2 linked regions of the Thermobifida halotolerans genome follow. The protein of the gene in region 1 interacts with the protein of each later gene in a pairwise test. Links are inferred from orthologs where the notes say so. Each region holds a gene or a part of one and is shown in the gene's direction. Other genes may lie near its edges. The genes, in order: rplA and thrS.

Evidence for each region.
Region 2: the proteins of rplA (region 1) and thrS interact in binary tests that used the Escherichia coli proteins (3 or more experiments, as listed by UniProt). The link is inferred for Thermobifida halotolerans from one-to-one orthologs.

The regions. Positions count from the first base shown.
Region 1 is NZ_CP063196.1:3,657,242-3,668,720, reverse strand. The notes cover bases 7,687-10,571. They hold rplA (50S ribosomal protein L1), read left to right. Parts: upstream 7,687-8,719; coding sequence 8,720-9,424; downstream 9,425-10,571. Other genes in these bases: NI17_RS16355 (SCO4651 family lipoprotein), read left to right, coding at 9,613-10,395; rplK (50S ribosomal protein L11), read left to right, coding at 8,197-8,625; nusG (transcription termination/antitermination protein NusG), read left to right, coding at 7,687-7,966. Also shown: NI17_RS16430 (ATP-binding protein), read left to right, coding at 1-191; rpmG (50S ribosomal protein L33), read left to right, coding at 659-823; NI17_RS16410 (MaoC family dehydratase N-terminal domain-containing protein), read left to right, coding at 1,038-1,496; NI17_RS16405 (MaoC family dehydratase), read left to right, coding at 1,512-1,937; NI17_RS16400 (UDP-N-acetylmuramate dehydrogenase), read left to right, coding at 2,018-3,088; NI17_RS16395 (TMEM165/GDT1 family protein), read left to right, coding at 3,441-4,046; NI17_RS16390 (adenosine deaminase), read right to left, coding at 4,101-5,129; NI17_RS16385 (pyridoxal phosphate-dependent aminotransferase), read right to left, coding at 5,259-6,467; preprotein translocase subunit SecE, read left to right, coding at 6,830-7,078; more of nusG, read left to right, coding at 7,211-7,686; rplJ (50S ribosomal protein L10), read left to right, coding at 10,669-11,196; rplL (50S ribosomal protein L7/L12), read left to right, coding at 11,323-11,479. UniProt on the Escherichia coli protein: One of the primary rRNA binding proteins, it binds very close to the 3'-end of the 23S rRNA. Forms part of the L1 stalk. It is often not seen in high-resolution crystal structures, but can be seen in cryo_EM and 3D reconstruction models.
Region 2 is NZ_CP063196.1:2,906,895-2,918,419, reverse strand. The notes cover bases 3,955-6,885. They hold thrS (threonine--tRNA ligase), read left to right. Parts: upstream 3,955-4,395; coding sequence 4,396-6,375; downstream 6,376-6,885. Other genes in these bases: NI17_RS13020 (acyl-CoA thioesterase), read left to right, coding at 6,531-6,885; NI17_RS13030 (FAD-dependent oxidoreductase), read right to left, coding at 3,955-4,211. In the rest of the region: NI17_RS13055 (roadblock/LC7 domain-containing protein), read right to left, coding at 1-182; NI17_RS13050 (aminotransferase class IV), read left to right, coding at 519-1,361; NI17_RS13045 (SsgA family sporulation/cell division regulator), read right to left, coding at 1,557-1,973; NI17_RS13035 (PGPGW domain-containing protein), read right to left, coding at 2,606-2,980; more of NI17_RS13030, read right to left, coding at 3,075-3,954; more of NI17_RS13020, read left to right, coding at 6,886-7,298; NI17_RS13015 (DUF885 domain-containing protein), read left to right, coding at 7,653-9,311; NI17_RS13010 (TerC family protein), read left to right, coding at 9,420-10,250; NI17_RS13005 (HIT family protein), read left to right, coding at 10,347-10,904; NI17_RS13000 (thiol-disulfide oxidoreductase DCC family protein), read left to right, coding at 10,901-11,275; pgsA (phosphatidylinositol phosphate synthase), read left to right, coding at 11,342-11,525. UniProt on the Escherichia coli protein: Catalyzes the attachment of threonine to tRNA(Thr) in a two-step reaction: L-threonine is first activated by ATP to form Thr-AMP and then transferred to the acceptor end of tRNA(Thr). The rate-limiting step is amino acid activation in the presence of tRNA.

The DNA.
Region 1 (11,479 bases):
CCGTCCAGGCGATGGACACCGAGACCGTGGAAGGGCTGGCCGCGGTGCTGGCCGAGGTGGGACGCCACCGCCAGCTCGTCGTTTTCACCCACGACACCCGCCTGCCCGACGCGCTGCGCAGACTCGGTCTTGCGGCGACCATCCGGACCATCCAGCGCGACGCCATGTCCAACGTCTGGGTGGCGGACTGAGACGGCGGGAGGCCGGCCGCGGGGCCCAGGACGGTTTCGAGTTGGCAGAGCACCCCGGAAGCCATGTATATTCGAGTCAACGCGAAGGGCGGAACCCCGAAAGGGGGGAAGCCGCAGGAGCGTGCCCCTTTAGCTCAGTCGGCAGAGCGTCTCCATGGTAAGGAGAAGGTCTACGGTTCGATTCCGTAAAGGGGCTCCACCACTTGATTGAGATCCGATCCACTCAGGTGGTCGGTCGGCGGACGATTCGGCCGCCGGTCTGATCGGGGTCCGGTATCATCGCAGATGAGTACGGATTCCCGGCTCTAGGCGGAGTAGCTCAGTCGGTAGAGCAAGCGGCTCATAATCGCTGTGTCGTCGGTTCAAGTCCGGCCTCCGCTACTACCTGCGAGATCCCCTGGTACACCGGGGTTCCCGCGGGTTTTTTTCAGTGTCCGTCTGTTGTTCAGTGAGAAAGGCACTCCAACGTGGCTGCCACCGACGTGAGGCCGAAGATCACCCTGGCCTGCCAGGAGTGCAAGCACCGTAACTACATCACGCGCAAGAACCGTCGGAACACCCCCGACCGCCTTGAGCTGAGGAAGTACTGCCCGAACTGCCGCACGCATCGGGAGCACAAGGAAACCCGCTAGGCAGCGCTCCGCCGACCGTCGACACCAGAGGCGGGCGGAGCGGCCCACCCCCAGCGGTCGCGGTGGATTCCCCAGGTTCCGACCGGACACGGTCTGGACTTCCCGGTAGCCCAGTGAGCACTCCCGCTCACTGGGCTACCGGTGTGTTGGCGCTGTTCCGGTCACCGCGCGCGACCCGGCATGATGAGACGCACACGGTGTGGAAAGGACGTCGATGGCGATCAACCGCGACTATCTGGGACGGGTGTACGAACTCCCCGAACCCTACGAGGTGACCCGCGTCAAGATCCGCGAGTTCGCGGACGCGATCTCGGACCCCAACCCGCTCTACCGCGACCCCGCCCGCGCCAAGGAGGCCGGGTACACCGACGTCATCGCGCCGCCCACCTTCCCCGTCATCCTGGGCATGGAGGGCGTCGGACAGGCCGTCGCCGACCCCGAACTCGGACTGGACTTCTCCCGGGTGGTGCACGGGGACCAGCGCTTCCGCTACAGCCGCCCCCTCCAGGCAGGGGACCTGGTGACCTGCCGGACCACGATCACCGGTATCAAGGCGCTGGGCGGCAACGAGATGCTCACGCTGGACAGCGAGATCGCCACCGTGGCCGGGGAGCACGTCGTCACCTCGGTCAACATGCTCGTCGTGCGCAGCGCCGCCCCGGCCGAGAAGTGAGAAGGAGCAGCCCAGATGACCGCTGTCCGGTACGCCGACGTCGAGGTGGGCACCGAGCTGCCCGAACGGACCTACCCGGTACGCCGCCGTGACCTGGTCCGCTACGCCGGGGCCTCCGGCGACTTCAACGAGATCCACTGGAACGAGCGGGTCGCCCGCGAGGTGGGTCTGCCCGGCGTGATCGCCCACGGCATGTTCACCATGGCCCAGGCGGGCCGTCTGGTCACCGACTGGGTGGGCGACCCCGGAGCGATCGTGGAGTACGGGGTCCGCTTCTCCGCTCCCGTGGTCGTTCCCGACGACGACACCGGCGCCGAACTCGTGGTCGGCGGAACCGTCACAAAGAAACTCGACAACAACCAGGTCGTCGTCGCCATCACGGCCCGCTCCGCCGGAGCCAAGGTCCTGGCGCGCTCCACCGCCGTGGTGCGCCTGGCCTGACCGCGCCGGTCCCGTGCCGCCCGCCCGGGGTCGGCCGCGGCACGGGACCGTTTCCACTTCCACTCACCAGAGGTGCCACCGTGTCCACCGCTTCCGCCCGCAACGTGCCGCTCGCCGAGTACACCACGCTGGGTCTCGGCGGCCCCGCCGCTCTCTTCCGGTCCGCAGCCAGCACGGAGGAACTGGTCGACGCCGTCCGCGAGGCCGACCGCGAGGGGGTGCCGCTGCTGGTGCTGGGCGGCGGCAGCAACCTGGTCGTGGCGGACGAGGGCTTCGCGGGCACGGTCGTCTACGTGGACTCCTCCGGCGTCTCCCACACCGACGTCGACGGCGACACGGTGCTGGTGCGCGCGGACGCCGGAGTCGAGTGGGAGCCGTTCGTGGCACGCTGCGTGGCCGAGGGGCTGTCCGGCGTCGAGTGCCTCTCCGGCATTCCCGGCCGGGTCGGCTCCACCCCCATCCAGAACGTCGGAGCCTACGGCCAGGACGTCAGCCAGACCATCGTCGAGGTCACGGTCTACGACCGCGAACAGGGCCGGGTCCGCGTCCTCCCGGCCGCCGAGTGCGGTTTCGCCTACCGCGACAGCGTCTTCAAGGGCCGCGACCGCTACGTGGTGTGCGAGGTCGCCTTCGAGTTGACCCGGTCCAAGCTGAGCCGCCCGGTCAGGTACGCCGAACTCGCCCGCACCCTGGGGGTGGACACGGGCGAGCGCGTTCCGCTGGCCGACGCCCGCGAGGCCGTGCTGACCCTGCGCAGGGGCAAGGGCATGGTCGTCGACCCGAACGACCCCGACAGCCGCAGCGCCGGTTCCTTCTTCACCAACCCGATCCTGTCCGCCGCCGAGTTCGCGGACTTCACCAAACGGGTCGCGGCACTGCTGGGTCCGGAGGCGACCCCGCCCGCCTACCCCGGCGAGGACGGCCGGGTGAAGACCTCCGCGGCCTGGCTGATCGAGCACGCGGGATTCCCCAAGGGGTACGGCACCGGCCCGGCCCGCATCTCCACCAAGCACACCCTCGCGCTGACCAACCGGGGCGGCGCCACCACCGCCGACCTGCTGGCGCTGGCCCGCGAGGTGCGCGCGGGCGTGGCGGAGGTGTTCGGAATCACCCTGGTGAACGAACCCGTGATGGTCGGCGTCACGCTCTGACCGGAGGTGCCGGAGTCCGGGCCCCGACCCCGGGGCCCGGAAATCCCCGGTCCTCTCAACAAAAAAGTCAGGCGTACCGAACTTTCTTATTTGCCTCGGGTTCGGTCGGAAATAGCCATTCCAATGAATTGCCGTTTTCTGTTTCCCTCACTACGGTGGGAGCAGTCGAGGGGGAGTAGTCCTCAATCCGTGTGGTCGACACACTGGTCCGCACCCGGAAGTGGGCCCGGTCACACGAGCCACCGCAGGTACCAGGCGGACGAGACCTTCGATCCGGTCGGTTTTCCCGGGTCGAAGAACGGCGTCCGCTTTTCTTCTGCCCGGCGGTGTGAAACGAAGGGCAGAAATTCCAATGACGTTTCTCGGCGCTCTGGGCATGAGCACCGGAGCCATCCTCGTCGCCGAAATGGGAGACAAGACCCAGTTGGTGGCGATGTCGTTGGCCAGCCGCTACCGGGTGCGGACCGTGCTGCTCGGAATCACCGCGGCCACCGTCGCCGTCCACGGCATCAGCGTCCTGCTGGCCGAGGTCCTGGGGATGGCGCTGCCCGGCGACTGGATCTCCCTCGTCGCGGGCCTGGCCTTTCTCGGTTTCGGCGTGTGGACACTGCGCGGGGACGAACTCACCGACAGGGACGAGGAGCGCGCCGCGACCCGCCGGATGGGACCGGTCCTCCTGACCGTGGCCACGATCTTCTTCCTCGCCGAACTCGGCGACAAGACCATGCTCGCCACCATCGCCGTCGGCGCGGACCACGCCTCGGCCCCCCTGGCCTGGCTCGCGGTGTGGATCGGCTCCACCGTGGGCATGGTCGCGGCCGACGCCCTGGGCATCGCCCTCGGCATGCTGCTGGGCAAGAGACTGCCCGAGCAGGCCATCCGGATCGGTGCGGCCGTCCTCTTCTTCCTCGCCGGCCTCGTGATGACCTGGCAGGGGCTCAGCGCGCTGCTGTTCTGACCGCGCACCGAGGAGCGGCACCGGAGCCGCGGCGGTCGCAGGGGACGGGGAGGGTCACGCCGCCGGTTCCGGGGCCGCCAGCCAGGAGTCCACACCCGACAGCAGTTCCTTCTTCCGGTCCTCCGGCGCCCCCGAGGCGCGGATGGACATCCGGGCCAGTTCGGCCAGTTCGGGGTCGGAGAAACCGAACACCTCGCGGGCGATCCGGTACTGCTCGGCCACGCGGGGGCCGAACAGCAGCGGGTCGTCGGCGCCCAGGGCGATCGGTACCCCCGCGTCGAAGAGGCGGCGCAGCGGAACCTGGTCGACGTCGTCCACCACGCCCAGCCCCACGTTGGAGGTCGGGCACACCTCCAGGGTGACCTCCTGCGCGGCCAGCAGGTCCACCAGGGAGGGGTCCTCGACCGCGCGCACGCCGTGTCCGATCCGGTCGGCCGCCAGCAGGTCCAGGCACTCGCGGACACTGCGCGGCCCGCCCAGCTCCCCGCCGTGCGGCGCCGACAGCAGACCGGCGCGGCGCGCGATCCGGAACGCCCCCTCGAAGTCCAGCGCCCGCCCCCGCCGCTCGTCGTTGTTCAGCCCGAACGACACCACGCCGCGTCCGGCGTACTGCACGGCCAGCCGGGCCAGCGTCTTGGCGTCCAGCGGGTGTTTGGTCCGGTTGGCCGCCACCATCACGCCGACGCCCACCCCGGTGGCCGCCTCGGCCTGCCGGGCGGCGTCCAGCACCAGTTCCAGTGTCGCGGTCAGCCCGCCGAAACGCGACGCGTAGCCGCCGGGGTCCACCTGGATCTCCAACCATCCCGTTCCGGCCGCGCGCTCGTCCTCGGCGGTCTCCAGCAGCAGCCGGTACAGGTCGTCGGGGGCCTGCAGCACCGACCGGGCGATGTCGTAGAGCCGTTGGAACCGGAACCACCCCCGCTCGTCGGTGGCCCGCAGTTTCGGCGGCCACTCCTCGACCAGTGCGTGCGGCAGGTGCACGCCGTGCGCGGCGGCCAGCTCCACGAGGGTGGTGTGCCGCATCGAGCCGGTGAAGTGCAGGTGCAGGTGGGCTTTGGGAAGTCGGTCGATAGGACGTCTCATGACACAAGGGTGCCGCAAAGCGCTCCCCGGCGCTGCCCGATGCGCGGGGACGCCGCCGTCCGCCACCGCGGTGGCGGACGGCGGCGTCCCGGTTCCGACCGTGACGGCGCCGTCGGACGGAGCGGAGGGTCAGCTCGCCTCGTTCAGCAGCTTGGCGATGCGGCCCACGCCCTCGGCCAGGTCGGAGTCGCCCAGCGCGTAGGACAGCCGCAGGTAGCCCGGGGTGCCGAAGGCCTCACCGGGAACGACCGCCACCTCGGCGTGCTCCAGGATCAGCGTGGCCAGCTCGCTGGAGGTCTGCGGCCGCTGGCCCCGGATCTCCCTGCCCAGGAGCTCCTTGACCGACGGGTAGGCGTAGAAGGCGCCCTGCGGCTCGGGGCACAGCACCCCGGGGATCTCGTTGAGCATGCGCACGATGGTCTGCCGGCGGCGGTCGAAGGCCGTCCTCATCTCCTCCACCGCCGACAGGTCGCCCGAGACGGCGGCCAGCGCCGCGGCCTGCGAGACGTTGGCGACGTTGGAGGTGGCGTGCGACTGCAGGTTGCCCGCGGCCTTGACGACGTCCTTGGGGCCGATGACCCACCCGACCCGCCAGCCGGTCATGGCGTAGGTCTTGGCCACGCCGTTGACCACCACGGTGCGGTCGGCCAGTTCGGGCACCTCGACCGGCAGCGAGGAGAACGCCGCGCCGCCGTAGACCAGGTGCTCGTAGATCTCGTCGGTGAGCACCCACAGCCCGTGCTCGGCCGCCCAGCGGCCGATCTCGCGGACCCGCTCGGGCGGGTACACCGCGCCGGTCGGGTTGGAGGGCGAGACGAACACCAGCAGCTTGGTGCGCTCGGTGCGCGCCGCCTCCAACTGCTCGACGTCGGCGAGGTAGCCGGTGGACTCGTCGGTGACCACGTAGACCGGGACCCCGCCGGCGAGCTTGATCGACTCGGGGTAGGTGGTCCAGTACGGCGCGATCACGATGACCTCGTCACCCGGGTCGAGCAGGGTGGCGAACGCCTCGTAGATGGCCTGCTTGCCGCCGTTGGTGACCAGGACCTGGCTCGGTTCCACCCGGTAGCCGGAGTCGCGCAGCGTCTTGGCCGCGATGGCCTCCTTGAGCTCGGGAAGGCCCCCGGCCGGGGTGTAGCGGTGGAAGCGGGGCTCGCGGCAGGCCGCCACCGCGGCCTCCACGATGTAGTCGGGCGTGGGGAAGTCGGGTTCCCCGGCTCCGAACCCGATGACGGGACGTCCGGCGGCCTTCATGGCCTTCGCCTTGGCGTCCACCGCCAGGGTCGCCGATTCGGAGATGCCGCCGATGCGTGCGGAGATACGAGGTCGGTCAGTCATGGTTCCATCGTTCCATGCGCGGGTCGACCGCTCCACGTGTCGGTCGGCTTGTACGGGCGGGGAGAGGTCACGGAGGGTCGCTCTCCGAAACTCCGTGTTCACCAGCGAATACGGATTTCGGGTTGGTTCCCGCCCCGGATTGGCATAGACTCTGGCAACCGATGGCAGGTCCATAACGGACGCTCGTGCTCCGTCATGGTCGTGACGTCCCGGGACCGGCTATCGTGTAACCAGCACGACCAAGGGCAGTGGCTCAATTGGTAGAGCACCGGTCTCCAAAACCGGCGGTTGGGGGTTCGAGTCCCTCCTGCCCTGCAAGTGAGACTCTGAGAGCAGAGTGTTCCCGATCCTAAGGACCTGAGGTGACACAGACTGACACGGACGCCAAGCCCGAGAAGGAGCGCAAGCGTCGTACCGGTCCGGTGACGTTCACCAAGCAGGTCGTCGCCGAACTTCGCAAGGTTCGCTGGCCAACCCAGCGCGAACTCGTCACCTACACCATTGTGGTCATCGTGTTCGTGCTGGTCATGATCGGCTACGTGTCCCTTCTGAACTTCGGCTTCGGTGAAGGCGTCACCTGGCTCTACGGCCTGGTGGGCCCCGCGGCCTGATTCGGCACATCCGAGGTCGGCACGGTCAGAACGGTCTCATCGTCTCCGGTGAGACCATAAGCTGGCAGTGCTGGCCTCTTGTGTTTTCACAAGCCAGCAGTGAGCGCTTATCCGACGAGAGAAAGAGCAGCCGTGTCCGAGTCCCCACTGACCTCTGACGACCTCCCCAACGAGGATCGGGATCAGTCGTCGGCGGAAGAGACCGGTCCGCGTGCCGAGCAGGCGGAAGCTGCTGAGGTTGCCGACGAGGTCGAGGCCCGGGAGAGCGACGCCTCCGAGGCCCAGGCTCCCAAGCTCGACCCGGTCGAGGAATTCAAGGCCGAACTCCGGTTGCTGCCCGGCGATTGGTACGTCGTGCACACCTACGCGGGCTACGAGAACCGGGTGAAGGCCAACCTGGAAAGCCGCACCCAGTCGCTCAACATGGAGGAGTACATCTTCCAGGTCGAGGTGCCCACGCAGGAGGTCACGGAGGTCAAGAGCGGCAAGCGGCAGCAGGTCACCGAGAAGGTGCTGCCCGGCTACGTGCTGGTCCGCATGGATCTCACCGACGAGTCCTGGGCGGCCGTCCGCAACACGCCCGGGGTCACCGGCTTCGTGGGCCTGTCCAACCGTCCCGCCCCGCTGAGTCTCCAGGAGGTCGCGGACCTGCTGGCGCCCGAGCCCGAGGTCGAGGAGGAGCAGGTCGGGAAGAAGGAGGCCGAGCCGCGCAGCGACGTCGACTACGAGGTCGGCGAGTCCGTCACCGTCATGGACGGCCCCTTCGCCACGCTGCCCGCCACGGTCAGCGAGATCAACCCCGACACCCAGAAGCTCAAGGTGCTGGTGTCGATCTTCGGCCGCGAGACCCCGGTGGAACTGGCATTCAACCAGGTCTCCAAGATCTGAGAGACTGGCGGTTCGCTTAGACTTGACGGGCCCGCCTCCGGCGGGTCCGTCGTGCCCCGTTCCCACGGGGCGCCCGCGCGGCCGGCACGGTCCCGGCGGTCGCGCACGCCCCCGTGTGCCCGGGGGCGCTTCCACAGCACCGGCTGCCCTGGTCACGGTGCGGCCGTGCGCCCCGCCGCGCACGCGGGGCCCGGGGCCACGATCACTCGCGAATCAGACAAGGACCCGAAATGCCTCCGAAGAAGAAGCTCGCGGCTCTGGTGAAGGTCCAGCTTCCCGCTGGCCAGGCCACCCCGGCGCCGCCCGTCGGTACCGCGCTCGGTCCGCACGGCGTCAACATCATGGACTTCTGCAAGCAGTACAACGCCGCCACCGAGTCCCAGCGCGGCAGCGTCATCCCCGTAGAGATCTCCATCTACGAGGACCGCACCTTCAGCTTCATCACCAAGACGCCGCCCGCGCCCACGCTCATCCTCAAGGCCGCCGGTGTGGACAAGGGCGCCACCGACCCGAGCCGCAGCACCGCCGGTTCCATCACCCGCGACCAGGTCCGGGAGATCGCGCAGACCAAGCTGCCCGACCTGAACACCGACAACCTGGACGCCGCCGAGAAGATCATCGCCGGCACCGCCCGCTCCATGGGCATCGAGGTCAAGTAGCCGGGCCGCCGTCCGGCGCTCCCTCTTCTTCCCGTTCCTTCCGTGGCAGGGCCAGGCGCTGGCCCACACCACAAACCTCTCAACAGGAGTACTCGTGAAGCGCAGCAAGGTCTACCGCAAAGCGGCCGAGCAGATCGACCGCGACCGGCTCTACACGCCGGTCGAGGCCGTGAGGCTGGCCAAGGAGACCAGCACCGTCAAGTTCGACGCGACCGTCGAGGTCGCCCTGCGTCTGGGCGTCGACCCGCGCAAGGCCGACCAGATGGTGCGCGGCACCGTCAACCTGCCGCACGGCACCGGCAAGACCGCTCGGGTCCTGGTCTTCGCCACCGGTGAGCGTGCCGAGCAGGCGCGGGCCGCGGGCGCCGACTACGTCGGCGACGACGACCTGGTCGAGGAGATCCAGAAGGGCTTCCTCGACTTCGACGCGGTCGTGGCCACCCCGGACCTGATGGGCAAGATCGGTCGCCTGGGCCGCGTGCTCGGTCCGCGCGGTCTCATGCCCAACCCCAAGACCGGCACGGTCACCATGGACGTCGCCAAGGCCGTCTCCGACATCAAGGGCGGCAAGATCGAGTTCCGCGTCGACCGCCACGGCAACCTCCACTTCATCATCGGCAAGATCTCCTTCGACGAGAACAGGCTGGTGGAGAACTACGCCGCCGCCCTCGACGAGGTGCTGCGCCTCAAGCCGTCCGCCGCGAAGGGCCGCTACATCAAGAAGGCCACGCTGACCACCACGATGGGCCCCGGCATCCCGGTGGACCCCAACGTCGTGAAGGTCACCGCCGCGGCCTGACGTTCCACCGCCGAACGCGTCCACGGGCGTCCCTCCCGTCTCCGGGAGGGGCGCCCGTCGGCGTTTTCGGTGGAGACGGGAGCAGCGGTGCAAAAAGTCTCCGATGCCCGAAACGTCGCTGTCCGTGGATAGGGTCGTCTCGGTCTGTGCCGTACAGAAGGCCGGAGAGCGGCCTAGAAGGACAGGACATGGTGCGTAAGTTTGGCGCTGCCCTCGCCGCTGGAGCGGTGGCTGTGGCGATGACGGCCTGCAGTGGTGACACCGAGGAGACCGCGCAGGCGGCGGCCCCGTCGAGTTCCGCCTCCGAATCCGCGGAGGGGGTCTTCGACCGGATCAAGAGCCTCGTCGACGACACCCAGGAGGTGGAGAGCTACCGCGCCAGGGTGACGGGAAGCTCCGAGGGGGAGGACCTCGAAATGGAGATCGCCTACATGGCCTCCCCCGAGCCCACGGTCGAGATGGTGATGGGCACGCCCGAAGGCGAGCTGACCATCCTCGTCCGCGGTAGCGAGATGCTGATGGGCAACGACACCGACGGCTGGCTGCGCATGGACGCGGGCGAGGACGCGTTCCAGCAGCAGGAGGGGATGCAGGACCCCTTCGAGGAGCTGGACAAGCTGCTCGCCAGCGAGGACGTCCAGGAAGAGGGGACCGAGGAGGTCGACGGCGTCCCCACCACCAGGTACGCCGGCAGCTACAGCGTCGATGACGCGCTGGAGGGGCTCGATCCGCAGGCCGGGGAGGAGGCGCGTCGCCTCTACGAGGAAGCGGGGATCACGGAGGTGCCGTTCACCCTGTGGGTCCGCGAGGACGGACTGCCGCACCGGTTCGAGTTCGTCGACTCCGACGCCACGGAGGTCAGGATGGACTTCCTGGAGTTCAACTCCGAGGTCGCCATCGAGTTCCCCGCCGAGGACCAGATCATGGACATGTCGGCCCTCGGTGAGGAACTCGGGAGCATGGGCGGCTGATCCGCCGTGCCGCCGTTCCCGTTCGACGCGGTGTCCGGCATCGCCTAGCATTGGTAGTCGCCGAAGACCGCTGGTCGTCACCCGTCGGGTGACCTAAGGTCCCACACACGTTGGGCGGCCCGCGCAGGTTGCTGTGAGCTTCTGGACCTCCTGTGTGCCCTGTCACGCTCGTGGTCCCGAGCCCCGTGCGCCTGCGCCGGGGCTTTTTCTGTCGCAACCGCGCTGCCCGCCGCACGGGGACCTCGACCGGTGTTCACCGTTGGAAGGAGTCCCATGCCGAGGCCGGATAAGGTAGCCGCGGTCGCCGAACTCAAGGAGGAATTCCAGAGTTCGAGCGGCGCCGTGCTGACCGAATACCGCGGGCTCACTGTCGCGCAGGTCACCCAACTGCGCCGCAGCCTCGGCCAGAACGCGCGTTTCCGCGTGGCGAAGAACACGCTGACCAAGATCGCCGCCCGGGAGGCCGGCCTGGAGAGCAGCGAGGTCCTCGACCTGCTCACGGGCCCCTCCGCCATCGCCTTCGTCAAGGGCGACGTGGTCGAGACGGCCAAGGGGCTGCGTGACTTCGCCAAGGACAACGCGGCGCTGGTGATCAAGGGCGGAGTCATCGACGGCAAGCCGATGACCTCCGAGGAGATCACCAAGCTGGCCGATCTCGAGTCCCGTGAGGTGCTCCTCTCGAAGCTCGCCGGTGCCCTCAAGGCCAAGCAGGGACAGGCCGCCGCCCTGTTCCAGGCGCTGCCCTCCAAGGCTGTGCGCCTTGCCCAGGCTCTGGCGGACAAGCGAGCGGAGTCCCAGTAGAGCCTTCCCCGCATCGGCGAAGGCTCCGTATTTCCCATCCGTGGTCGGCGCGGTACGCGTCGGCGTTGCAGGCTCGGTGTCGCGTCACCGGACGCGGACGCCGGTAGAGAAAGAGAGAGCGCAATCATGGCGAAGCTCAGCAACGAGGAGCTGCTCGGCGCGTTCGAGGAGATGACCCTCCTGGAGCTCTCCGAGTTCGTCAAGCTGTTCGAGGAGAAGTTCGACGTCACCGCCGCCGCCCCGGCCGCGGTTGTCGCGGCCCCGGGCGGCGCCGGTGGCGGCG
Region 2 (11,525 bases), 750 kb from region 1 along the record:
CTCTGCAGCCCGGAGGCGATCGCGGACAGTTGCTCGGCGTCGGGACGTTCCAGTCGGCTCGACGAGGCCATCAGAAGTCCGTCGGTGGACAGCACGATCGCGTGGTGTGTGCCCTCCGCGCGGGTGAGGAGGTCGTCGAGTAACCAGCTCAGTTCGCCAGGGGCGGTGCTCCGTGAGGTCATGGCTCTCTTGATCTGTTTCGTCGTGTGCAGGTGGACGGACGGGAGCCGGATGCGGGTTGTCCGGCGGTCGCTGGCGGATGGATGTCAGTGCCCTACGAGCGTTGCCCAGATGATAGCCATTTGTGATGTGTTTGGGGATTCGGTGTGGTCGCGGTGCGGACCTGCGGGATTCGGGCGGAGCGTTCCGTGCCGACTCGTTACGGTACTCCTGTGCCCGCGGGTCAGGAGCGGACCGGCCGAAGCCGGTCAAACCTGTTGACGGCGGCGCGGATTCGCGGTCCGGACGCGTCCGGGAGGGGCGGAGGACCCGGTGAGACCGAGGGGGAAGAGACAGCGATGAAGATCTGGATCTCCGGGGCCGGATACGGCTCCGGCCGCGTGGTGGACGAGAGCGAGGCGCGGCTTCCGGCCCTCGACCACGGGATCACGGTCGGCGACGGCGTCTTCGAGACGGTCAAGTCGGTGGGGGGCGAGGCGTTCGCGCTCACCCGGCACCTGCGTCGGCTGGCGCGGTCCGCGCGCGGGCTGGGGCTGGGGGAGATCGACCTCGACCTGCTCCGCGACGGCGTGCGCCGGGCGCTGGAGGCCAATCCGGACACCGATCCCGGCCGGGTGCGCATCACCGTGACCGGGGGGCCGGGGCCGCTGGGTTCGGAGCGCGCGGGCGGGGAGTTGACCGCCATGGTGGCCGTGGGACCGTTCGCCCGGCCCGCGCCGCGGGTGGACGTGGCCGTGGTGCCCTGGACCCGCAACGAGAACGGCGCGTTGAGCGGGTTGAAGACCACCTCCTACGCCGAGAACGTCCTCGCCCTGGAGCACGCGCGCCGACGCGGCGCGGGTGAGGCGATCTTCGCCAACACCTCGGGCAACCTGTGTGAGGGAACGGGAAGCAACATCTTCGTGGTCCTGGACGGCCGGCTGCTCACCCCTCCGCTCTCGGCGGGGCCGTTGGCGGGCATCACCCGGGAACTGGTCCTGGAATGGGTGGGCGGCGAGGAGGAGGACGTCCCGATGGCGGAGCTGCCGCGGGTCGCCGAGGCGTTCCTGACCTCGACCGGCCGGGACGTGCAGCCGATCCGCGCAGTCGACGGGCGGGCGCTGCCCGCCGCACCGGGACCGGTCACGGCCAAGGCCATGGCGGTGTTCGCCGAGCGCGGCGCGGCCGACCTGGACCCCTGATCCGAACGCCCGCAGACACGGGAAATGCCGCGGTTCGGGGAGAACCGCGGCATTTCCGCGTTCTGCCGCATATCGCGGTTTAGGCGACGGGCGGCCGGGTAGGGCAGAGATCGGGAACTTCCGGGGTGTCTGCGGTGGCCGGACGCGCAGAGGGGTCAAAGGCGTCCGGGCCGCCGGGCGACGTGCCGGGAACGATCAGCAGAGGTGTTCGGCGATCTCGGCGTCCAGGTCGATGTAGTCGCCTTCCTGACCGGCCGGGACCAGCTCGTAGGTGCGGTGCAGGAATTCCGACAGGGGGGCCACCTGGGCATCGAACTGCGCCTGGCCGAAGGGCGAGGAGAGCGCGATGTTGATGGTGCGTTCGCCCTCCCCGCGGGAGGGCCAGACCCGGACGTCACCCTCGCCGACCGAGCGGACGATGCCGACGGTCAGCAGCTCCCGCGCGAAGATCCACTCGACGGGCTCGTCCTCGCCCACGTGGAAGGCGGCCTTGATGGCGTAGGGGTCGTTGACGGAGTAGTCGAGCCGAGCGACCAGGGGAACGGGGGCACGGTCGGGAACGATCAGTCGCAGACCGAGTTCGCAGGTGACGGAGGTGCCGCTGCTGTTCATAAGCCAAACCTTTTCTCGTCCGGTCGGTGCGTTCGGATGGCCGGTGCTTCCCCAGGCGCCGGGGCCTGACCATCTCGCCCGCTCCAACGGGGCCGGACGATCTGTGACGCGTAACCGGGGAACTTTTCGATTGGAGGTGAGGCGGCGTCGCGCCGGGACTTCCCACACTCTTCGGCCACTGTAATGAGCTGCGGAAACAAAGAATTTCCCGATGGCCTGTGGGCCGCATCACCCATGGGGTGGCGTGTGGGGGCCCAGGATCAGGGTATGTCCCACAACGCCGGTAGATGAGGGGTTTTCACATTTTGTGTGCCTTGGCCTTCCCTTGCGCAAGTATTATGTGACATCGGTCACAGTGGTTGTCGAGGTGGCTCGCCTCCGAGTGGATCATCCATCCCCACGGATGCGCTAGAGTTTTCTTGTCCGCCCCGAGAGGCCGGACGCAGCCGGGCGATTAGCTCAGTTGGTCAGAGCGCGTCGTTCACACCGACGAGGCCACTGGTTCGAGTCCAGTATCGCCCACAAGCCCCAGGCTACTCGCTGGCCCACCGCCAGCTTGCCTGGGGCTTTGTGTTCTTGTGGGGCCAACGAGGAATCGCCTGAGCCGTAGGCTCTTGCGAGGCGCACACACCCTAGGCGGATGACCGCCTCCGGTGCTCCCGGAGCTTCTCGGTCGCCTGCGACCTCATCTGGGAAGCGTAGCGGCGGGCCCGCCACAGCAGGTGGCGCGCCCACGAGAACTCCGTGGCCAGAATCGCCAGGCCCACGATGATCCCCCCGATGCCCGGCCCGGGGGTCACGCACATCACGGCGCCCCCGAGAAGAATGACCGAGCCGATCACCCCGATCGTGATCCGCCAGGTCAGCCTGAGCACCGGATGGGAGTGCATGCGCCTGCGCCAGAGCCGCGCGCGGGCGCGGAGCCGCCGCCAGCGGCGGCCCCTTCTGCGGACTTCCGGAACAACGGGCATCACGCCGTTGGCACCGGCGACTGGGTTCGCAGACATGGCCCCACAATAGCCGCCTTCCGGATAATCGGTCAGGCAGAAACCGCAGGACGGACAGGTCGCCATCCCGGCCGGACGCTCGGACGGCCGCAGATCAGCGGCTGTCGGTCTCGGTCATCGGAGGTCGGCCGCGCGCCCACGGCTGCCCGGTGAGGGCTCCCGCGGCGCGCAGTTCGCTCAGCGACCCCAGCAGCTCCAGGGAGAACTCCTCCTGGAAGGGGCCGACCTGTTCCCGCCGCGTCTCGGCGTACCGCTCCAGGGTCTCCTCCACCGTCCGCCCGGTGCTCTCCCGCAGCAGGTCGGCCAGCACCACCGCGTCCTCGACCGACTGGCCGACTCCCTGGGGCAGGAACGGCAGCATCGGGTGGGCCGCGTCGCCCATCAGCGCGATACGGCCCCGGCACCACGCCCGCACCGGGGTGTGCCGGTGCGGGGTCCACACGCCGATCCACTCCGCGGCGGAGATCACCTCGGTGACCTGTCCGTTCCAGCCGGCGAAGGCGTCGAGCAGGTCGTCGACCCGTTGGCGCGGCGCCCAGGACTCCAGCCTCCCCGGCCGGCCCGGCAGGATCGCGCCGAAGCTCACGGTGCGCCCGCCCTCCACCGGATAGCAGGTGAAGTACCGGTCCGCCCGCGGCCACACCCGGATCCGCGCCCCACCCAGCTCCGGCACGCGCGGGACCGACGTCCGACCGCGGCAGATCCGCAGTTCCGAGGGGCGGGAGTGGCCGGGGAAGACGGCCTCGCGCACCGTCGAGTGGGCGCCGTCGGCGGCGATCACCACATCGGCGTGCACCCTCGTCCCATCGGCGCACCACAGGGTGACGGCGTCGGTGCCCTCCAGCACGTCGGTGACGTAGTTGCCGGTCTGCACGGTCCCCTCCGGAAGCGCCTCCAGCAGCGTTTCGTGCAGCTCCGAACGGAGCATCGTGTAGTAGGGGGCGCCGAACCGGCGCTCGTAGTCGGCCCCCAGCGGCATCGACTCCAGCGGTGAGCTGTCCCGCCACTCCAGGATGTCCACGCCCGTCGGGCGGACGCCGCGGCGGTCCAGAGCCTCTCCCACACCCAGCCCCCTGAGTCGGTGGACCACGGGAGGGGGCACCTGCACCCCCGTTCCGGGCGGGCCGGGGCGGTGCGCCTGCTCCAGCACGACCGACCCGACGCCGTGGCGGTGCAGCGCGAGCGCGAGTGTGAGCCCGGCGATCCCCGCCCCCACGATGACGATGCGCACCTGATTCCTCTCCTGCCTCGGAAGCTCCCGTCCGTGGACCTACCCGCGACGCCGCCGGATGCACCACCGGGTCGGGGGGCGGCGCGCACGGTCGGAGCCCGCTAGCATCGGAGTGACCGGACGACCGCGCGACCGGCCGAGCCGGTCGCCAGCGACGAGATCTTTCCAGACCAGAGGAGACACCGTGTCCGCCGTGCCTGAACTGCGTATCACCCTCGCCGGAACCGAGCGTGCGGTGGCGGCGGGCACCACGGCGGGCCAGGCGTTGGAAGCGGACGGGCGGACCGTGATCGCCGCACTGGTCAACGGGGAGCCCAGGGACCTCGCCCACGGGCTCGCCGACGGCGACGTCGTGGAGGCGATCCGTATCGACTCCGAGGAGGGCCGCGCGATCCTGCGCCACTCCTGCGCCCACGTGCTCGCCCAGGCCGTCCAGGAGCTGTTCCCCGAGGCCCGGCTGGGCATCGGTCCGCCCGTCGAGAACGGCTTCTACTACGACTTCGACGTCGCCGAGCCGTTCACCCCGGACGACCTCAAGCGCATCGAGAAGCGGATGCAGGAGATCGTCAAGCAGGGGCAGCGGTTCTCCCGACGCGCCGTCGCCGACGACGAGGCCCGCGCCGAACTCGCCGCCGAGCCCTACAAGCTGGAGCTGATCGGTCTCAAGGGCGGCGCGGACGAGGCCGCGGAGGGAGCCGGCGTCGAGGTCGGCGCGGGGCAGCTCACCATCTACGACAACCTGCACCCCCGCACCGGCGAGGTGTGCTGGAAGGACCTGTGCCGCGGTCCGCACCTGCCCAGCACCAGGGTGATCCCGGCGTTCAAGCTGATGCGCACGGCCGCAGCCTACTGGCGCGGCAGCGAGAAGAACCCGCAGTTGCAGCGGATCTACGGCACCGCCTGGGAGAGCAGGGACGCGCTCAAGTCCTACCTCACCATGCTGGAGGAGGCGGCCAGGCGCGACCACCGCAAGCTCGGTGTGGAGCTCGACCTGTTCTCCTTCCCCGACGAACTGGGGTCGGGGCTGGCCGTGTTCCACCCCAGGGGCGGGGTGGTGCGCAAGACCATGGAGGAGTACTCGCGCCGCCGCCACGAGGAGGCCGGGTACCAGTTCGTCAACACCCCGCACATCTCCAAGGCCAGGCTGTTCGAGACCTCCGGGCACCTGCCCAACTACGCGGACGCCATGTTCCCGCCCATGCAGTTCGAGGGGGCCGACTACTACCTCAAGGCCATGAACTGCCCCATGCACAACCTGATCTACAGGTCACGGGGCCGGTCCTACCGCGAGCTGCCGCTGCGGCTGTTCGAGTTCGGCACCGTCTACCGGTACGAGAAGTCCGGCGTGGTGCACGGCCTGACCCGGGCGCGCGGGTTCACCCAGGACGACTCGCACATCTACTGCACCAGGGAGCAGATGCCGGGCGAGCTCGACAGCCTGCTCACCTTCGTGCTCGACCTGCTGCGCGACTACGGTCTCAGCGACTTCTACCTGGAGCTGTCCACCCGTGACGACTCCCCGAAGTTCATCGGCGAGCCGGAGGAGTGGGAGGAGGCCACCGAGATCCTGCGGCAGGCCGCCCAGAAGCAGAACCTGGAACTGGTCATGGACCCGGGCGGGGCCGCCTACTACGGTCCGAAGATCTCCGTGCAGGCCAAGGACGCCATCGGCCGCACCTGGCAGATGTCCACCCTCCAGGTCGACTTCCAGCAGCCCAAGCGCTTCGAGTTGGAGTACCAGGCCGCCGACGGTTCCCGGCAGCGCCCGGTGATGATCCACCGCGCCCTGTTCGGCTCCATCGAGCGCTTCTTCGCGGTGCTGCTGGAGCACTACGCGGGCGCCTTCCCCGCCTGGCTGGCCCCGGTGCAGGTCGTGGGCATCCCGATCACCAGCGAGCACGTGCCCTACCTGGAGGAGGTGGCGCGCAGGCTGCGCGAGCACGGGGTGCGGGCCGAGGTCGACGCCGGTGACGACCGGATGCAGAAGAAGATCCGCAACGCCCAGAAGCAGAAGATCCCCTTCATGATGCTGGCCGGTGACGAGGACGTCAGCAGGGGCGCGGTCTCCTTCCGCTACCGCGACGGCTCCCAGAACAACGGCGTGCCCATCGACGACGCCGTCACCGAGATCCTCACCGCGATCCGCGAGCGCCGCCAGGTGTGACCGGGGCGCGGCCGGGCCGGAGGCGGAACGCCTCCGGCCCGTCGTGTTTCCGGGGGTGGGTTTGTTTCTCCAACTCACCGGCTGCTACGCTCGCGCCGTCCAGTTGGTTGGTTTTTCCAACGCACCTGTCCGTGCGCGATCCCCAGGAGACACCCATGACGGTGACCCCCGACGACACGCTGACCATCGACCGCTCCTGGTGGTCGTGGAGCGGCGTCCACGGCGGCCTGCTCGCCTCCCTCATGGTCGACCGGCTGCACGCCGACCACCCCGGCCGGCGGCTCCGCGGCCTCTCCGTCGGCTTCCTCGCCGCCGCGGACGAACGCCCCATCGCGCTGGAGACCACCGTGCGTCCGGCGGGCCGCACCACCGTCTTCGCCGACCTGCTGGCCGTCCAGGGCGACGACGCCGTCGCCACCGCACAGGCCGTCCTCGGCGTCAACCGGACCGGGCCCGCCTACACCGACCTCCCGGCCCCCGCCGCGCCCCCGCCCGACGGTCTCGAAACACTGGGCTTCCCCGTCGAACTGGTGCCCTTCGCCCAGCACCTGGAGTTCCGCCCGATCAGCGCCGCCCGCCCCTTCGCCGGTGGCGACAGCGCCGACCTGGTCGCCTGGGTGCGCCTGCACGACGGACGCCCCCTGACCCCCGCCACGGTCACCCTCCTGCTGGACGCGTTCGCGCCCGCCCTGTACGCGGTGCTGCGCGACCCGGTCCCCATCCCCACCGTGCAGATGAACGTCCAGCTCACCCCCCACCTGGACGGCGGCCCCGTCGAGGGGTGGGCGCTGGGGCGCATCCACACCCGCCACGCCGGTGACGGCTGGGCGGTCGACGACAGCACGATCTGGTCCGCGTCGGGAGAGCTGCTGGGCCTGTGCCGCCAGACCCGCCGCGTCATCGTCCCCGCCGAGCGGGGGTGAGGGCACGGCGATCGGTGACACGGCGGAGGCGGAAGCGGAACCGACCGGGCCCGCAAGGTGCGCGGGTACGCGGCCTCCGGGGTGCCCGCCTGCCTGCTCGCCGACCCGCTGAGGAGACCGCGGCGCTGTTCGCGGGCAGCCCGCCTCCCGGGTCGACCAGCGCTGCGCCCGGGTGGGACCGGGGGAGACGACCACCCTTCCCGATCCCCTCGACCTGACCCCCGACACCGCCGCGTTCCCCGCCGACGGCTGACACCCTGCGCGGATACCCGTCCGTCGGGGCGGGGCGCTGGCAGGATGGAGGTGATGACTCCGCCAGCCGAACCCCAGCAGCCCGACCCCGGCGTCAACGCCATGACCGACCGGTTCCGCGCCACCGCCGAGAAGATCCTCGACCGGCTGCTCGCCGACCAGCCCGAATGGGCCCTCCAACTCGGCGACACCCGCCATGCCGGACAGCTCGCCGAACGCTCGCCCGAAGCCTGGCACCACCGCGCCGACGTCCTCGCAGACGGGCTGCGCGCCCTCGACGACATCGACGACACGCTGCTGCCCGCCGCCGACCGCGTCGACCTGGAGACACTGCGCACCAGGCTCGGCGCGGACCTGTGGCGCACCACCGAACTGCGCCCGCACACCTGGGACCCGCTGCACACCCTCCCCGGCGACGCGCTGTACGCGATCCTGCACCGCGGCCCCCTCACCCGAGAGGAGCGCCTCACCGCGCTCGCCACCTACTGCTCGGCCGTGCCGCGCCTGCTCGACCAGGCGCGCGCACTCCTGGCGGACGGCCCCGGAACACCCCGCGTGCACGCCGAGACCGCCATCGGCCGGGCCCGGAGCGCCGCCGCGATGCTGGGCGCGGACGTCGACCGGCTGCTCGCCGCCGACACCGGCCGCCGCCCCGGCCTCGACGCGCTCCGCGACACCGCGCGCCGGGCGCTCACCGACCACGCCGCCTGGCTGGAGTCCCGCCTGGACACGGCCGTCGCCGATCCGCGCCTGGGGGAGCGGGACTACGCCGCGCAGCTGTGGTACACCCTCGACTCCGAGCTGGGGCCGCAGACCCTGCTCACCCGTGCCGAAAGCGACCTGATCGCCACCGAGGAGGAGATCGCCGAGGTCGCCGCCGAGTACGAGGGCCGTCCCCGCCGCCCCGGCCAGGTCCGCGAGGTGCTCGACCGGCTCGCCGACGAGGGGGCGTGCCCACCCGGCACCGTCCGGCCGCTGTGCGAGGAGGCCCTCTCCCACCTGACCGCCCGCACCGCCGCCCTCGACCTGGTCAGCCTCCCCGACCACCCGGTGCGCGTCGTCGACATGCCCGAGGTCCGCCGCGGCGTCGCCGTCGCCTACTGCGACCCGCCCGGACCGCTCGCCCCGCCCGCCGACGAGCCCACCCTGGTCGCCGTCGCCCCGCCGCCCGCCGACTGGCCGCGCCGGCGCCGGGAGTCCTTCCACCGCGAGTACCACATGTTCGCGCTGCGCAACCTGATGGTTCACGAGGCGGTTCCCGGACACGCGCTCCAACTGGCCCACGCCGCCCGCCACACCGGCCCCACCAGGGTGCGCTCCGTGCTGCGCAGCGGTTCCCTGATCGAGGGCTGGGCCGTCTACGCCGAGGAGGCCCTGGCCCGCGCGGGCTGGACCGGCGACGGCGGAGCGGACGACCTGGCGCTGCGCCTGGCCCAGTTGAAGATGCGGCTGCGCACGGTCCTCAACGCGATCGTGGACGTACGGTTCCACACCGGCGACCTCGACGAGTCGGGCGTTATGGCGTTGCTCACCGAACGCGGTCACCAGGAGGAGGGCGAAGCCGCGGGCAAGTGGCGGCGCGTCCAGCTCACCAGCGCCCAACTGGCCACCTACTACGTGGGGTACCGCGAGGTCAGCGACATCGCCCGGGACCTGGCGGCGGCGCGTCCGCACGCCGGCCGGCGCGCCCTGCACGACGCGATGCTCGCCCACGGGTCGCCGTCGCCCCGGCACCTGCGCACCCTGTTGGAGCTGGACTGAGCCCCCCGGGCCGGTGTCTTTTATACGAAGCTTATTTTCTCTGCTCTAGAGTCCTTCCGCTTCTGCCCCTGTCCCGCCCCGCCCCTAGTCCCGGAGCCGCGAGAATCCATGGCCGCTGACCTCATCATCGGATTTCTGACGCTGACGCTGTTGGAGATCGTGCTCGGGATCGACAACCTCGTCTTCATCTCGATCCTGTCCAACAAGCTGCCCGAACACCAGCGCGGCAAGGCCCGCAAGGTGGGCATCGGCCTGGCACTGGTCACCCGCCTGCTGCTGCTGGCCTCCATCAGCTGGATCATCCAGCTCACCCATCCGCTCTTCTCGATCGGCTCGCTGGAGTTCTCCGGCCAGTCCCTCATCCTGCTCGCCGGTGGGTTCTTCCTGCTGGCCAAGGGCACCTACGAGATCCACGAGAGCCTCGAAGGCGACCACGGCCACAAGAGCTCCAAGGGAGCCGCGGTGTTCGGCGCCGTGGTGGCCCAGATCGTCGCCCTCGACATCGTCTTCTCCCTCGACTCGGTGATCACCGCGGTGGGCATGATCGACCCCGCGGGCGGCGGCATCTGGGTGATGGTCGCCGCCGTCGTCATCGCCGTCATCGTCATGCTCTTCCTGGCCAACCCGCTGTCGGAGTTCGTCAACAACCACCCCACCGTCAAGATGCTCGCCCTGGCCTTCCTGCTGCTCATCGGCATGAGCCTGGTGGCCGAGGGCTTCCACTTCCACATCGAGAAGGGCTTCATCTACGCGGCCATGGGCTTCTCGGTCTTCGTCGAGGTCCTCAACCTCCTGGCCACCCGGCGCCGCAGGAAGAAGCCCGAGACGGAGACCAGCACCCCGGTCAAGCTGCACAGCCGCTACACCGAGGACGCCGACGCCACCGAGGACGGCACTCCCGGGACCGACACCCCCAGGACCGACCCCACCGCCGTCTGACCCCCGATTCCGGGCCGTGCCGGGCCGCCCCGACCACTCTCGGGGCGGCCCGGTTCTATGCTTGCGTTGCAAGGACGAGAAAGGCGGTCGGTGACTATGCAGCGCGAAACACCGGAAGGCGGTGCGAGCCGGGAGACACGCGGTCCCGACGGTTTCCAGCGGTTGTGGACCCCGCACCGCATGGCCTACATCAGGGGCGAGAACAAACCGAGCGGGTCGGAGTCGGGCGACGGCTGCCCGTTCTGCCGCGCCCCCGCACTGCCCGACGAGGAAGGACTCGTGCTGGCCCGCGGCAAGACCGCCTTCGCACTGCTCAACCTCTACCCCTACAACAGCGGACACCTCATGGTCTGCCCCTACCGGCATGTCGCCGACTACACCGGACTCGACGAGGACGAGACAGCCGAGATCGCCGCGCTCACCCGGGCGGGCATCACCGCGCTGCGCTCCGCCTACGGACCCCAGGGCTTCAACGTCGGCATGAACCTGGGCTCCGCCGCGGGCGCGGGAATCGCCGCCCACCTGCACCAGCACGTCGTCCCCCGATGGGGCGGCGACACCAACTTCATGCCGGTCGTGGGCCAGACCAAGGTGCTGCCGCAGATGCTCGGACAGACCCGGGAACTGCTCGTCGAACACTGGCCGCAGCCGTGAACGCCCCGCTCCTCGTCTACGACGGAGACTGCGGCTTCTGCGTCTCCTGGGTGCGGGCCGTCGAACGCCGCGTCACCGACGGCGTCGGCGTGGAGACCGCGGCCTGGCAGGACCTCGACCTCGACGAGCCGCTGCGCCGACGCGCCCGCGAGGAGGTGCTGCTGCTGCACCCCGACGGACGCCGCGTCTGGGGCGGCGTGGACGTCGCCGCGGTGCTCCTGCTCAACAGCGCGCACCCGTACTGGCGGCCACTCGGCTCGCTGCTGCGCCGGCCGGTGATCCGCGACGCGGGAGCGGCCCTCTACCGCTGGGTCGCCCGCAACCGCCACCGACTCCCGGGCGCCCCCACACGTTGGACGACCGGAGAGTGAGTTTCCCCGAGTCCAGGCGAAGCAGTTCCGATGACCGGACCCCGACTCTACGACGATGAAGAGATCATGCTGAGAATCCTGCGTCCCGCCACCGCCCGACTGCTCACCCCCGTCGGCCGCGGCCTCGTGCGTCTCGGCGTCACCCCGAACACGGTCACACTCGTGGGAACGGCCGGTGTCGTCGTCAGCTCGCTGGTCTTCTACCCCTTGGGCCACCTCTACATCGGCACCATCGTCATCACGTTCTTCG